One region of the Halomonas sp. E14 genome, then DNA from elsewhere that is predicted to be linked to it. Evidence: predicted binding sites of a transcription regulator. Region 1 holds the regulator's gene; the other holds the start of a gene.
What was found. Region 1 encodes FliA, which starts transcription of late flagellar genes. Its sites were predicted from a motif close to CTAAAGTTNNNNNNNNNNCNGCCGATA; they were not measured.
Positions count from the first base shown of each region.

Region 2: ACT7B3_RS07045 (motility protein A) is a predicted target of FliA. The motif match lies at 1,993-2,019, and genes of this name have one in related genera.

Region 1 is NZ_CP199423.1:2,163,631-2,170,190, forward strand. Features, by position in the region: gene purU (formyltetrahydrofolate deformylase) at 1-49, opposite strand, end outside; gene ACT7B3_RS10105 (ribonuclease J) at 281-1,861, shown strand; gene ACT7B3_RS10110 (RNA polymerase sigma factor FliA) at 1,948-2,649, opposite strand; gene ACT7B3_RS10115 (flagellar protein FlhE) at 2,715-3,125, opposite strand; gene ACT7B3_RS10120 (hypothetical protein) at 3,122-3,700, opposite strand; gene flhF (flagellar biosynthesis protein FlhF) at 3,701-5,950, opposite strand; gene flhA (flagellar biosynthesis protein FlhA) at 5,963-6,560, opposite strand, start outside.
Region 2 is NZ_CP199423.1:1,515,578-1,522,137, forward strand. Features, by position in the region: gene ACT7B3_RS07035 (EAL and HDOD domain-containing protein) at 1-961, opposite strand, end outside; gene ACT7B3_RS07040 (EAL domain-containing protein) at 1,043-1,822, opposite strand; gene ACT7B3_RS07045 (motility protein A) at 2,062-2,880, shown strand; gene ACT7B3_RS07050 (OmpA/MotB family protein) at 2,873-3,568, shown strand; gene ACT7B3_RS07055 (hypothetical protein) at 3,645-3,947, shown strand; gene ACT7B3_RS07060 (helix-turn-helix domain-containing protein) at 4,481-4,972, opposite strand; gene ACT7B3_RS07065 (helix-turn-helix domain-containing protein) at 5,130-5,417, shown strand; gene ACT7B3_RS07070 (hypothetical protein) at 5,523-6,005, shown strand; gene ACT7B3_RS07075 (transposase domain-containing protein) at 6,037-6,560, shown strand, end outside.

The DNA.
Region 1 (6,560 bases):
TGCCGCGGCGGTCGGGGCAGGAGACGACAAGACGATAGAAATGGGACATGGGAACCGTAGACGACATAGCGATAAGTGGGTGCGCATTGTAGCGAACTGGACCGCACGGAACACGCCCGTATCGCCGAACGTGCATTGTGATGGGTCGGGCCGTTCCCGTATAGTGAAGGCAACTTTGTCCGGTCCTGATTTGCCGATGCTCTCTTCTCGCGCCACCATTCGTCCTCGACAACACCTACCGCTGTATTTTCTGCCGCTGGGCGGCTGCGGCGAAATAGGCATGAACCTGAGCCTATATGGCCATGGCGGTGAGTGGATCGCGATCGACTGCGGCATGATGATCCGCCAGGACCTGCCCGACAGCCCGCTGCAGGTGCCCAGCCTCGACACGCCTGCCGCGCTCGGCATCACGCCTTTGGCGCTGTTCATCACCCACGGCCATGAAGATCATATCGGCGCGGCGGCCTGGCTGTGGCCCAAGTGGCAGTGCCCGATCTACGCCACGCCGCTGGCCGCCGGGCTGCTGCGCAACAAGTTCACCGAGCGCGCCCTGGCCACCGAGGCCATTCGGGTGATCGAACCCGGAGAAGCCATGGAGAGCGGCCCCTTCACGCTGCGCTACCTGCCGCTGACCCATTCGATTCCGGAAAGCTGTGCGCTGCTGATTGCCGCGGGCAACCGTCGCGTGCTGCACACCGGTGACTGGAAGCTCGACCCCGAGCCCTTGATCGGCCACTCCGTCAAGGGCTCGCTGTTTCGCGCCCTGGCGCCGGTCGACCTGGTCGTGGGCGACTCCACCAACGCCCCCCTCCCCGGCCATTCGCGCAGTGAAGGCGAGGTGGCCAGGGCGCTGGAGCAGCGCCTGGCCCAGTGCGCCGGGCGGGTGGTGGTGACCTGCTTTGCCAGCAACCTGGCCCGGGTGCTGGCCATTGCCCTGGCAGCCGAGCGCTGCGGGCGTCGCGTCAGCCTGATGGGGCGCGCCATGGAACGCATGGTGGCCACCGCCCGCGGCCTTGGCTACCTCGACGACATGCCGCCTCTGGTGCCGGTCAGCGACCTGGGCTACCTGCCGCCCGAAGAAGTGCTGGTAATTGCCACCGGCAGCCAGGGCGAGCCGCGCGCCGCGCTCAGCCGCATGGCCAACGGCCGCCACCACAGCCTGGAGCTGGGGGTCGGCGACACCGTGATCTTCTCGGCCAAGGCGATCCCCGGCAACGAGCCGCAGATCGAGCGGCTCAAGCACGGCCTTGCGCGTCTAAGCGTGACGATCTGGGATGAATTCAACCATCCGGAGCTGCATGCCTCGGGCCATCCGTCGCAGGAGGAGCTGCGCACCTTCTACGGCTGGCTGCAGCCTCGCCTGCTACTGCCCGTGCATGGCGAACACACCCATCAGGAAGCACACCGCCAGCTGGCGGCGTCGCTGGGTATCGAGGCTCCCCTGTCGCCGGTCAACGGCGACCTGATTCGCTTCGACGCCGACGGGCTGACCCTGGAGTCGCGCCACCCGCAGCGCCCCTGCATCGTCAATCAAAACGCCATCACTCCGCTGCCCGGCCTGTCGGAGCGCGGCTCCTCACGCCACGGCACCCTCTACCTGGCGATACCCGTGGCCGCCTCGAGCCCCGGCTGGACCCGCATCGGCCGGCTGATGCTGGATCGCCACGGGGTTGGCGCGCTGGATGAGGAGAGTTTCGTCGATTGGCTGGACGAGCAGCTGGAGACGATCGAGGCCGACAGCCTGGCCAGGCTGCGCCTCGCGCTGCAGCCGCTGATCACCGCCTGGCTGGCGGAGCACCTGCGCCACCTGCCGGACGTCCATCTCCAGCTGATGGCGGTAGAGCCACCGGGCCTGCGCTGACCGGGTGGTGGGTAACCGGCCAAGGTCTGCTCGGTCATGGCGCTTACGGGCAACAGGCAACGCAGGGGAGAGACGGAAAGGCAGCGCTAGTCGTCGGCCAGGCGCGCTCTTAAGCGGCTGACCGCCTGGCTGTGCAGTTGGCACACCCGCGACTCGGTGACCCCCATCACCACGCCGATCTCCTTCAGGTTCATCTCTTCCTGATAGTAGAGCGCCATCAGCAGCTTCTCCCGCTCCGGCAGCGCCTCGATGCCCTTGACCAGCTGGGCACGCTTCTGCTCGTCGACCAGCTGGTGGTAGGGCGTGTCCCGCGAGGTATCCTCCATGCCGGGCTCTACCCCCTCGGCCAGCAGCACCTCGAAGGGCAGCAGGTGGCCGCTGTTGGTGTCGCTGAGCAGCTGGCGATAGGTCTCAAGCTCCATATCCAGCTCGTGGGCGATCTCGTGCTCTTCCGCCGCCCTGCCCAGCCGCTGCTCGAGGCGGCGCACCGCCTCGTCCAGCGTGCGCGCATTGCGCCGCACGCTGCGCGGCAGCCAGTCACGGCCGCGCAGCTCATCCAGCATGGCGCCACGAATGCGCTGGTTGGCGAACGTGGCGAAGGTGGCGCCCTGCGAGGCGTCATAGCGCCCCATGGCCTCCAACAGGCCGACGGTGCCGGCCTGAATCAGGTCATCCAGTTCCACGTTGGCCGGCAGGCGTACCTGCAGGGCCAGCGCCTGGCGCCTGACCAGCGGCAGGTACTCTTCCAGCATGTCCGTCTGTGCGATCTTGCCTCGTGCTGTGTACATGTCCTTGCTCCCGCGGCCGTCAGCCCTCTTCCACGGTAGGATTGCTGAGAATCCGATGGCACCCGTCAGCGCCGCTCATGATCGACGATGACCTGTAAGCCCTGCAGGGTGGCGATGCGTTGCCGCGCATCCTGCAGGGAAAAGTGAAAATGCAGCGCGGCGTCGGCGGGCAGTCCGGCCAGGGCCTCGCTGTGCCCGCGCGCCCCAGGCAGGCGCATGCAGGTATCCGGGTGACACAGCCAGGCATCGACCGCCGCTCCCGGCGGGGCCTGGTACTGCCAGCCGATCCGGCGAATCACCTGGCCCTGCGCCAGGGCAGGGCTCGGCGGCTGCAGCGCGGCCGAAGCGATCTGGCGATCGGCCATGGCCACCTGCACCGCTGGTGCCGTGGCCACCCAGCTTCCCGCCGCCTGGACGCTCGACGCCTGGGCGGCAACCAGCCCCACAAGTGCAGCAAGGACGAGGCGGCGGCTCATCGCGCCAGCACCAGCAGGTCGACATCGAGATAGCTTGCCGCCACATGGCGCAGGTTCATCAACAGTCCCTTGCGACCCACGTGAGGGGGGTGCACGGCCAGCAGGCGCTGCGGCCCGCCCTGCTCCACCACCTGGCGCAGCTGGCGAAACGCGCGGCGAAAGGCGTCAAGATCGTCCTCGACCCACAGCGCCCAGTGCGGCTGCTCCATGGCCAGCACCGGCAGGTGCGGGCTGGTAACGGGCAGCGCTACGATGCGCCAGCTGGCCGGATCGCCCACCCAGCGTCGCCCCTCCTTCGCCCAGGCTTCGAGCAGCTGGGTGACCCGCTCGGTCTGGCCCACCGAGGCGCCGGGCAGCCCGAGCACCATCAGGGTACGCACCGCACCGGCCGATGGCGGCGCGACGCGCATGGGCGCAGTGGCTGGCGTGGACGGCGCAGGACGCGCCTTGGCCGGCGCCCCCCCGCCTTCGGTCGCCAGCTGCAGCAATGCCTCGGCGATGTGCATCGGGCACTCCCCCGCTGGCGCCGAGGACGAGACCCATTCGCGCAGGCCCGCGGCCTGATCGGTTCCCATCTAGCCTGTCTCCCTCTCGCCAAATCCCAGTTGTCGAATCGCATCGCGGATCAGGAACAGCTGTACCAGGGCGCCAAGCAGGGCGCTATCGCGGCGTCGCTGACGCCCACCGGCCAGCCCCAGCAGTTCGGCACGCAGGTCGCGTGCCGAGTCATCTTCGACTAGGTCCAGCTGAAGGGCCACGGTGGCCAAGCCGCCCGCCAGCAGCAGCCGCAGATCGGCACGCACCTCGCCGAGTTCGGCCGGCGTCAGCTGCTGCCAGGCACGCCGGGCCAGCTGGGGCAGCGCATCGCTCTGCAGCTGGGTCACCAGCAGCGGCTCCAGGTCGTTGCCCAGGCGGGCCGGCGCCAGCCAAAAGCGCCGGGCCAGCAGCTGGTCGTTCTCGCCATCGCGCAGCTCACCCAGCCAGGCCTGGGCCGTTAGCTCGTCGCCGCGGCGCCCGCTGCCCTTCAGCGCCAGCGTCACCGGTAGCCGAGCCAAGTGCAGGCGGCAAGGCGCCCCGCGATAGCGGCTGTCTCTTTGCGCCATCGGCTCCCCCAACCCGGCAAGTGCCGCAAGCGGCTGCTTTTCGCCCGCGTAGACGACGCGCTGCCCCCCACGCACCAGGCTGCACCAGGCCAGGCCTTCGCGTTCCAGCCAGGCACCGGCTTCGGCATCCGGCAGGCCACGCAGCAGGTGCAGTGAAGCTCCCTGGGCGCGGGCAGCGGCCAGCCGAGCCTGCAGACCCGGCGGCTGGCGGTGCTGCAGCCAAGGCAGGGCCGACCAGGCACCATCGTGGTCGAGGGCCACATCCGGCATCGCCCAGGCCTCACCCGCCACCTTGGCCCGCTCGCTCCACATCACGCCCAACGGGTGCAGGGGCGAGGGCTTGGCACACAGCGCATCGAGGCGCTGCTGCTGCACCGAGGGCGGCAGGCCGAGCAGATCCCACCCCGCTTCCAGATGTTCGAAGCCGACCAGGCGACGACGCAGTTCACGCAGGATCACCGCAACCCGCCGGCCCTGGCTCAACAGGCCGTACTGGCGCGTGGCGGCGGGCGCCGCTGCCTGGCGGCTGCCCGCCCCCCGCACCGGGCGGCGCTGGCTCAGGGCCAGGTGCACCAGCGAGTCGGGGGCGGCCAGCGACATGTCTTCCGGCACACGCTGGCCGTGGGAGACGAACAGCAGCCGCAGCCCGTGACGCAGGATGATGTCCAGCACCGGCCCCAGTCGGCCCGCCTCATCCTGCTTGGTGATGATGCAGTCGGTGAGCTCCGCGCCGGCCGCCTGGGTAGCCTGACGGTAGCGCACGACCACTTCCTCAAGGGTTTCGGGCTGGCTGGCGGCGTTGAGCATCAGCACCAGGCGCACCGGCGTGCTGGCGCCGCGCAGGTGCGAGACTTGCTCGATCACGCGCTGGTCGCGCTGGCTCATGCCGACGGTGTCGATGATGACCCAGGACTTTCCGCGCATGCGTTCGAGCAAGTCGGACACCGGCTGGTCGGCGTTCAACGCATACATGGGCACATCGAGAAGGCGGGAGTAGATGCGCAGCTGCTCGTGCGCACCGATACGGAAACTGTCGGTGGTCACCAGCGCCACCGGGCGAGTACCGTGACGCTTGACGTAGCGTGCCGCCAGCTTGGCCGTGGTGGTGGTCTTGCCCACCCCGGTCGGCCCGATCAGCGCCACGATGCCGGCATGGTCGAGAAACTCTCCCTCGTTGCCCAGGGCATGCAGCCTTTGGACCAGCTGGCGCTGCAGCCAGGCCTGAACCTGGTCGTTCGCGGCACCATCCAGGGCCAGCTCCTCGGGCAGCGTGGAAACGAGCTCGGCCGCCAGCGCGGCGGCGAAGCCCGCCTCCTCTAGCTGGCGCGCAAGCGCGTCTCGGCACGTCTCTTGTTCCCCCGCCGGGCCCTGGCCGCGGGTCAGCAGCGCGCGCATGTCGCGCATTTCCTCGAGCAGCCGCGCGCTCATCGCCTCGAAGGCCTGGGCTGGGTCCTGGCCGGGCGATGTCGCTCCAGGCGACATCGCGCCGGGCTGAACCGTGCCCACCTGGGTCGAAGCACCCTGCGCCTGGCGCGGCGTCGCGGAGGCAGTCGACGTGGCGGGCCGCGCCGGGGCCTCCGGCTGAGGCGTACCCGATTCCGCCATGGCCAGGATCTCGACCCCCTGCTCGACGCGGCGATTGGCCAGGATCAGGGCTTCATCGCCCAGGGCCTCGCGCACCTGCCGCATCGCTTCCCGGCTGTTGGCTCCAACGAAACGCATCACACTCATGGTTTACCGCCCTCCTACCCAGGTCGAGACACGCAGCGTCCGGTCATCGGGAATTTCCGCTTGCGACATGACCACCAGATGACGCAGGCGACGGCGCAGGAAGCGCGCCAGCAGAGGGCGCAAGCTGTGCTGTACCACCATGACCGGCGGTTCGCCGCTCGCCTCGTGGCGCTCCAGCGCCTGCTCGGCCTGGCTCATCAGGGTCTCGGCCAGACCGGGCTCCAAGGCACCGTTGCCGTTCATGGCCTGCATCAGCACCTGCTCGAGCTGCGCCTCGAGGCCGATCACATTGAGCGTGTCCTGGCCGGAGAACCACTGCTGGGTGATCGAGCGGCCCAGCGCCATTCTCACCAGCGCCGTGAGTTCACTGGCATCCTTCTGCACCGGCGCGTACTCGGCCAGGCAGTCGAGGATGGTGCGCAGGTCGCGGATCGAGACCTCCTCTTCGAGCAGGTTCTGCAGGATACGCTGCAGCACAGTGAGGCTGAGCGACTTGGGCACCACGTCATCGACCAGCGACTTCTGCTCTTCGCCAAGCTTGTCGAGCAGCTTCTGCACCTCCTGGCGGCCGAGCATCTCACCGGCATGGCGGTGCAGCAGG
Region 2 (6,560 bases), 650 kb from region 1:
ACGAGAACAGCCCCGTATTGAAGGCATCGTCTGGGTTCAGCGCAGGAAACGGTGCCGCCAGGTTGCGGCACATGTAGGCGCGGGTCAGCGCCGTTCTCAGCAGCAGCAGGGAGGTGGGCTGGAGGTTGGCCAGGGTCAGGGTAAGAATCAGGCGACGCAGCTCGATCAGGCCGAGCACCTGGACGGCGCGCTGCAGGTCGGTCACCGTACCGCCGCGATTGAAGAAGGCGGAGTTGGCGCGACGCAAGATGGCTACATGCAGGTGCGGTACCTGCAGCACAAGCGCCTGCAGGCGCTGCAGGTCGTCGTCCTCTTCATACAGGCTGCGGACCAGGCGGATCTGCGCGGCCCGGTTGCCGTGCTTGCCGCGTGATGTCGTGGCGATGACCTGGGGGCGGGTCAGGTAGCGTGCATTGAAAAGCTGACAGCCGATGGCCTGACAATGCGCCAGCTCTTCCATCGAGCGGACGTCTTCGGCATACAGCTTGATATGGCTCGAAGACAGCTGTTGATGCAGCGTCTCGTTGAAAGGACTCGATCCGGTGAGTGTCACGATGTCGGTGCGTGACCAGAGCGCCTTGGCGTGCTCGTTGAACAGGCTGCAAGGCATGATAATGCGATAACCCCGTTCGCGCAGGTCGTCGAGCCGCAGCAGCAAGGCCTCGTTGATGTCGCTCAGCTCGGCGACGGCGATGGCCAGCCGAGGGGCAGGGGTCGGCAGCAGTTCCGGCCGATCCAGCCACGCCAGGGGAAGGGTCACAAAGAGTGACCTGCTTCCGAGCAGGCCGGCATCGCCAAGTTCGTACACCGTGCTGGCCAGCGCCTTTGCCGTTGCCTCCAAGGGTTCATCGCTGCTCGCGCCGCTGCGGTAAAGCAGTTGATCGGCTACGTGCCCGTGCTGGGCGTCATGGATCGGATACAGCGCGATCGTGAACGTGGCGGGTTCGGAATGTGCAGGCATGGCGTGGCTCCCTGGGCGGCGGTCACTTGTTATCACGAGTGACGTCTTGTTGTCAGCGCTGTTTGCGATTAAAGCGTCGATTCACAGCGCCTGCTGCAATGTCGTCAAGCGCGCTGCAAGCGTTGACTCTGCCAGCCCTTCCAGCCGAGGTCGCGCAAAGACATAGCCCTGCTGCTTGGTGATGTCATGGCGGCCCAGCCACAGTGCCTCGGCTTCGGTTTCCACGCCCTCGGCGACCAGGTCGATGCCCAGCGCTCTGCTCAGTCCTACCAAGGCCTTGAGGATCGCCTGGCGGCGTGGATGTCTGTCGCAGTCGATGATCAGCAAGCGGTCGATCTTGAGTCGGTCCGGCTGCAGCTCCGTGAGTAGGTCAAGGTTGGCGTAACCGTTGCCAAAATCGTCCAGTGCGGTGGTGAAACCCATGCCGCGATAGGTGTCGATGATGCGCTTGAGGTGCTGCTTGTCCTGCACCTTTTCGCTCTCGGTGATCTCGAAGATGAGATGCTGCAAAGGCCAGCCTACCTGTCGCGATATTTCCAGCGTTGCCTGGATGCATGCTTCGGGCTCGTAGACGGCATTGGGCAGGAAATTGATCGACAGCGGCACGCGCATGTTCAGCCGGCTGGCCAGCTCGATGGCGCGTACCCGGCAGGCCTGGTCGAAGCGGTAGAGCAGCGCAGGGGTGACCTGGGACAGGATATGATAGGCCGATTCATTGTGTGGCCCACGCACCAGCGCTTCATAGGCAATGACCTGCGCACTCGCGAGGTCCACGATGGGCTGGAAGGCCATGGTGAAATCGAACGGTAGCTCGCCCTCGCAGCGGACACATTTGCCCTCTTTTTCAGCGCATTGCCGCATGCTCTCTCCTTGTACGATGAACCTGTGCCCGTGACTTGCTCCGGCATGCCCTGGCTACCCTAGCCACTAAGGTCGGCACCGGCACGCGGAACTTGAGGCCAGTCGGGACGATATCGCAATGTCTGCCGCTGAGCCCTGCCGCAGCGTTCTTGCGGCTAGAGTTCCTTTCGCTAAAGTTCCGGCCCCCAGCGCCGATAGTCTAGTTCAGGACACGATGTCTCGTTCTCGCAGGAGTTTGCATGAACCCGTCTACCATCATCGGCATGCTTGCCAGTATCGTGTTGCTGGTCAGCGTGCTGTTCTTCACCGCCGAGTCGCCGCAGAGCTTTCTCAACCTGCCGGGTCTTGCCATCGTGCTGGCCGGCACCATGGCCGCCACCTTCATCAGCTATCCCCTTAGGGAGGTGCTGCGTGTCGTGCGTCTGGTAGGGCTGGTGTTCCGTCGCGAGAATACCTATACCCGCGATGACATCAAGGAGCTGGTGGACATCTCGCGGCTGTGGCTCAAGGGCGATGTGCGAGCGGTAGAAGAGGCGCTGGCCAAGGCGCGCAACCCTTTCCTGAGAACCGGTATCCAGCTGGTGATCGCCAACACCAAGGAGGAGGAGATCTTCGACCTGCTGCGCTGGCGGATCGCCCGGCTCAAGGCACGTGAACACGCCGAGGCGCAAATCTTCCGTACCATGGCCACCTACGCGCCGGCGTTCGGCATGATCGGCACGCTGGTGGGGCTGGTCAATATGCTGGAGGTCATGGAGGCGGGCGACCTTCACGTCATCGGCCCGCGCATGGCCGTTGCGCTGCTCACGACCTTCTATGGCATTTTGCTCGCCAACCTGATCTTCAAGCCGATAGCGGTCAAGCTGGAGCGCAGAACCGAAGAGCGCTTGATCGCTATGAACATGGTGCTCGAGGGCATTTCGCTGATCACCAAGCGCCGCCTGCCTTCCTTCATCGAAGAGACGCTGAACTCCTTCGTCGCCAACTACCACGATGAAATACGCGACCCGGCTCTGGCACGGGACGCCGCTGCAGGTGGGCAGGCGAGTAATGCTTGATCGTGACACGCGGCATGCGCTGCACTCCCCGAGTGTGGATGAGGGCGAGGGCGAGAGCTGGTTGGTGAGCTACCTGGATGTCCTGACGCTGCTCATCACCCTGTTCGTGCTGCTGCTCTCCATGGCCGGTAACGGCATGGCCCCCCAGGGCAGCCAGTTCGGTGGCGATGCGCCACGCCTGATCACCCCCGAGGCGGAGCTGGCAGCGCTGCAGGTGGCCGGGCGGCTCTCGCCCGGTCTGATGCCTCGCAACGACGGGCTGCAGCCGCGCTTTCAGGGGCTCAACATCCAGGGAGTGAGTGTTGCCCAGGGGCAGGAGGGCATCACCCTGAGGATCGACGACAACCTGCTGTTCGATAGCGGCCAGGCCGCGCTGACGCTGCAAGGGCAGCAAGTACTGGCCAGCCTCAAGGAGGTGTTGGAGGGCTTCGAAGGCACGATTTCCGTCGAAGGCCACACTGACAGTATTCCCATCGCCACGGCTCGGTTCCCCTCTAACTGGGAGCTCTCGTCCTCACGGGCCATCGCCGTGCTGCGTTACCTGACCGAAATCGGCATCACGCCGGAGCGGATGCGCGCCGTGGGCTATGCCGAGACGCGCCCGCTGGCCAGCAACGACAGCCAAGAGGGGCGGGCCGCCAACCGTCGCGTCGAGCTGTTGCTGAAACAGACCCTGGGCAGCCCTTGAGCCGCAGCACCGCGGGGCAAGAGACTACGACGGATCGCCAAGCGAGCCAGAGGCAAGCACTGCATGACCGAGATCGATGAATAGGCAGGAGCGTTCGGCATATCGGCGCTGGACGGCGTGGCAGGCCACGGCGTTCTACCTCGCCATGATGTGCTGCCTGGTGCTGGCCGTTGGCTGGGCGCTGAAGGATCGTCACGCACGAGAGCTGGCTGCCGCCCGCGTGAACAGCCTGGCCCACGCCGACCTGGTCGCCGAGTGGGCGAAGGGCGCTTTCACCAGCACCGACAACACCCTAAGCGGCATGGCCAACCTGTTTGCCCTGGCATTGAACGATGAGCATGGCGAAGGCCTGGCCGATGAGGGGGGACAAGGGATATGAGACATAGGGGGAAGTGGGATTTGGCGGCATCAAGGAAGACATAACGGGACGGGAAGTGTGGCGTGGCGCGGGCTTGCGCGGAGTCGCGGCGGCGACTGGGCGAGGCCGGCAGGACCGGGGGCGATTTGGGACAGGTGGCTGGCTGGTGCCAGTTGAGCCACTAGAAGCGGGACAAGTGCCAGACGAGCAGGCGGCGCGTTTACGGCTGTTTAAAGGACACCGCTCATAAAGCACGGTTACTAGCTGTTTAAGGCTGCGCAACTGGTCGCGTAAGGTCCGCAGTTCCTGGTGCACGGCTCGGTCACTGGCGCGGCGCCCGTGGCTGTTCTCTCCCGCCCCTGGTCGATCCTCCTCCCGGCGCCCCTGGTTGACGTTGCCGCCGATCACCACGGTGCCCTGGTTGTTCACTATATCCCCGACGTTGATGTTGATCGAGGCTTTCTCGCTTCCTTTCCCTGGCTGGCCCTGGTCCAGTATCTCCCTTATCTCCTTTGCTACATCGTCAGTCATTCCCCATTCCCCGCGCGTTGCCGCTATCTGTATGCGGCTAAATCAATGATGTTGCTTACCGTGTCGTGGTCCGGCTGTTCTCGACGGCTGGCGAAGTGACGGTACAGCACCCGCAGCAAGCGGCCCTGGGCGGCGGGCTCCAGGTGGATGCGCCGGGCCTGCAGCTCCTCCAGCGTGACCGTGGCCACACGCTCCAATAAATCTAAGTCAATGTCGGCCGGCCCTAAGCCAGATTTAGCGGCCGAGTCTGCGGCCTGTTCGGGGCTTCCGCGCCCCGTGGCCAGCCATTCGAGCGACACGCCGGCCACGCGGGCCATTGTCAGCGCCTTATCCAAACCAGGGAGAGAGCCAGCTAGGTATTTCCGCACCAGGCTGTCGCTTATCCCGCACTCCTTTGCGAACGAAAGCACCGACCTGGAGCCGATGGCCTGGCGGAGGCGCGCTCCAAATTCGCGTTCAAGTTCTGAATCCGAACTTGATTGCTTGCGTTCGGGTTTGTCTTCAGCGTTCAACATATCGCTAAGTCCTTGTTTTATGGTGGCTCTGCGTTGTCCGCCTAGCTCCTGAGTGACGATTTAAACTTGAATGTCTCTCCAGGGTTTGTCTTATGCTCTCTGTAGTGCTAATCTTTCCAACATGAGCGAACACACACGCACCACGGAGCTTTAGAACATGGCTGAACGCAGCAAGCCTAAAAAAGCCGGCCCTCAAGACTGGCACCGCGCGGACATCGTCGCGGCACTTCGCAAGGCCGGCTGGTCGCTTCGCAAGCTCGCGACGCATCACGGTTACTCCTCGCCCACCACCCTGACGACTGCGCTGGCGCGGCCGTGGCCGAAAGGCGAGCGCCTGATCGCCGAGGCGATTGGCGTGGACCCGGCCGAGATCTGGCCGAGCCGCTACCAGGACAAGGATACCCGCAAAGGGTGCCGCGATGAAGCGGACAGGAAAGCCGCATGAGACTGACTCCGTTGTCGTTTTCGCAAAGCTTAGGCGCCGCCCTGATGGGCGCCTAGGTGCAGAGCGAAGCGACGTTTGGAGTTCCGTTCGGACGGGAGGGTGCAAATGAAGCGCAAGCGCTGGAAGCCGGTACAGCCGCAGACGATGCAACACGCGATCCGTCTGTGCCTGGATTACGCCCTACACAAGCACAACCGCAGCGTGGCGCGGGTAGCGGAGCTGGTCGGCACTTCCGAGTGGTCGGTTTACAAGTGGATGAGCGAGGGCTCGATTCCATCGGTGCGCATCCGCCCCTTCGAGTTCGCCTGCGACGCCACCTTCGTGACGCAGTACATCGCCACCAGCGCGCAGAAGCTGGTGATCGACATTCCCGCCGGACGCGCCAGCAGCCAGGACGAGCTGCTGGACCTGCAGAACCGTTTGAACGACGCCGTGTCGCTGCTGACCCGCTTCTATCGCAGCGACGCCGACACGGCCGAGGTGCTGCACGGGGTTACCCGTGCAATGGAGCAACTGGCCGGCCACCGGGAGAACGTGCGCAAGCACGACGCCCCGGAGCTGGCCCTGTTCGGAGGCAACGACCAATGACACAGCAAGCCAAGGGCGCGGGGGTCCGGTCATGAGTCGCGAGTGGTACACCCCCAAGGAATTGGCGGGCCTGCCTGGCATGCCGGGTACGCCGCAGAATGTTACAGCGAAGGCAAAGCGCGAGGACTGGGAAAGTCGCGCGCGGTCCGGCCGGGGCGGTGGGCGCGAGTACGCCTTCGCCTCACTGCCGGTCGAGACCCAGGCCGCGCTGCTGAAGGATGCCGAGCCAGCACCGGCCGCCGTGAGACGCCCGCGCCGGCCGGGCGTGACGCCGGCCGTGGTGGATCGCGAGGGGCTGTGGGCCGTGTTCGAGCGCGCCCCGCAGACCATGAAGGACGAGGCGGTGCGCAAGCTGAAGGTGGTGCAGGCGGTCGAGCACCTGGCGGCGAGCGGTACCGGGCGCTCCAAGGCGGTGGCCGAGACGGCCAAGGCGTTCGGCGAGGGGCGCTCGACCGTGTACCGCTGGCTAGGCGAGATCAAGGGCGTGGACAAGTCCGACTGGCTGGCCGCGCTACTGCCGCGCTACAGCGGGCGCAGCGGCGCCGCCGAGATCAC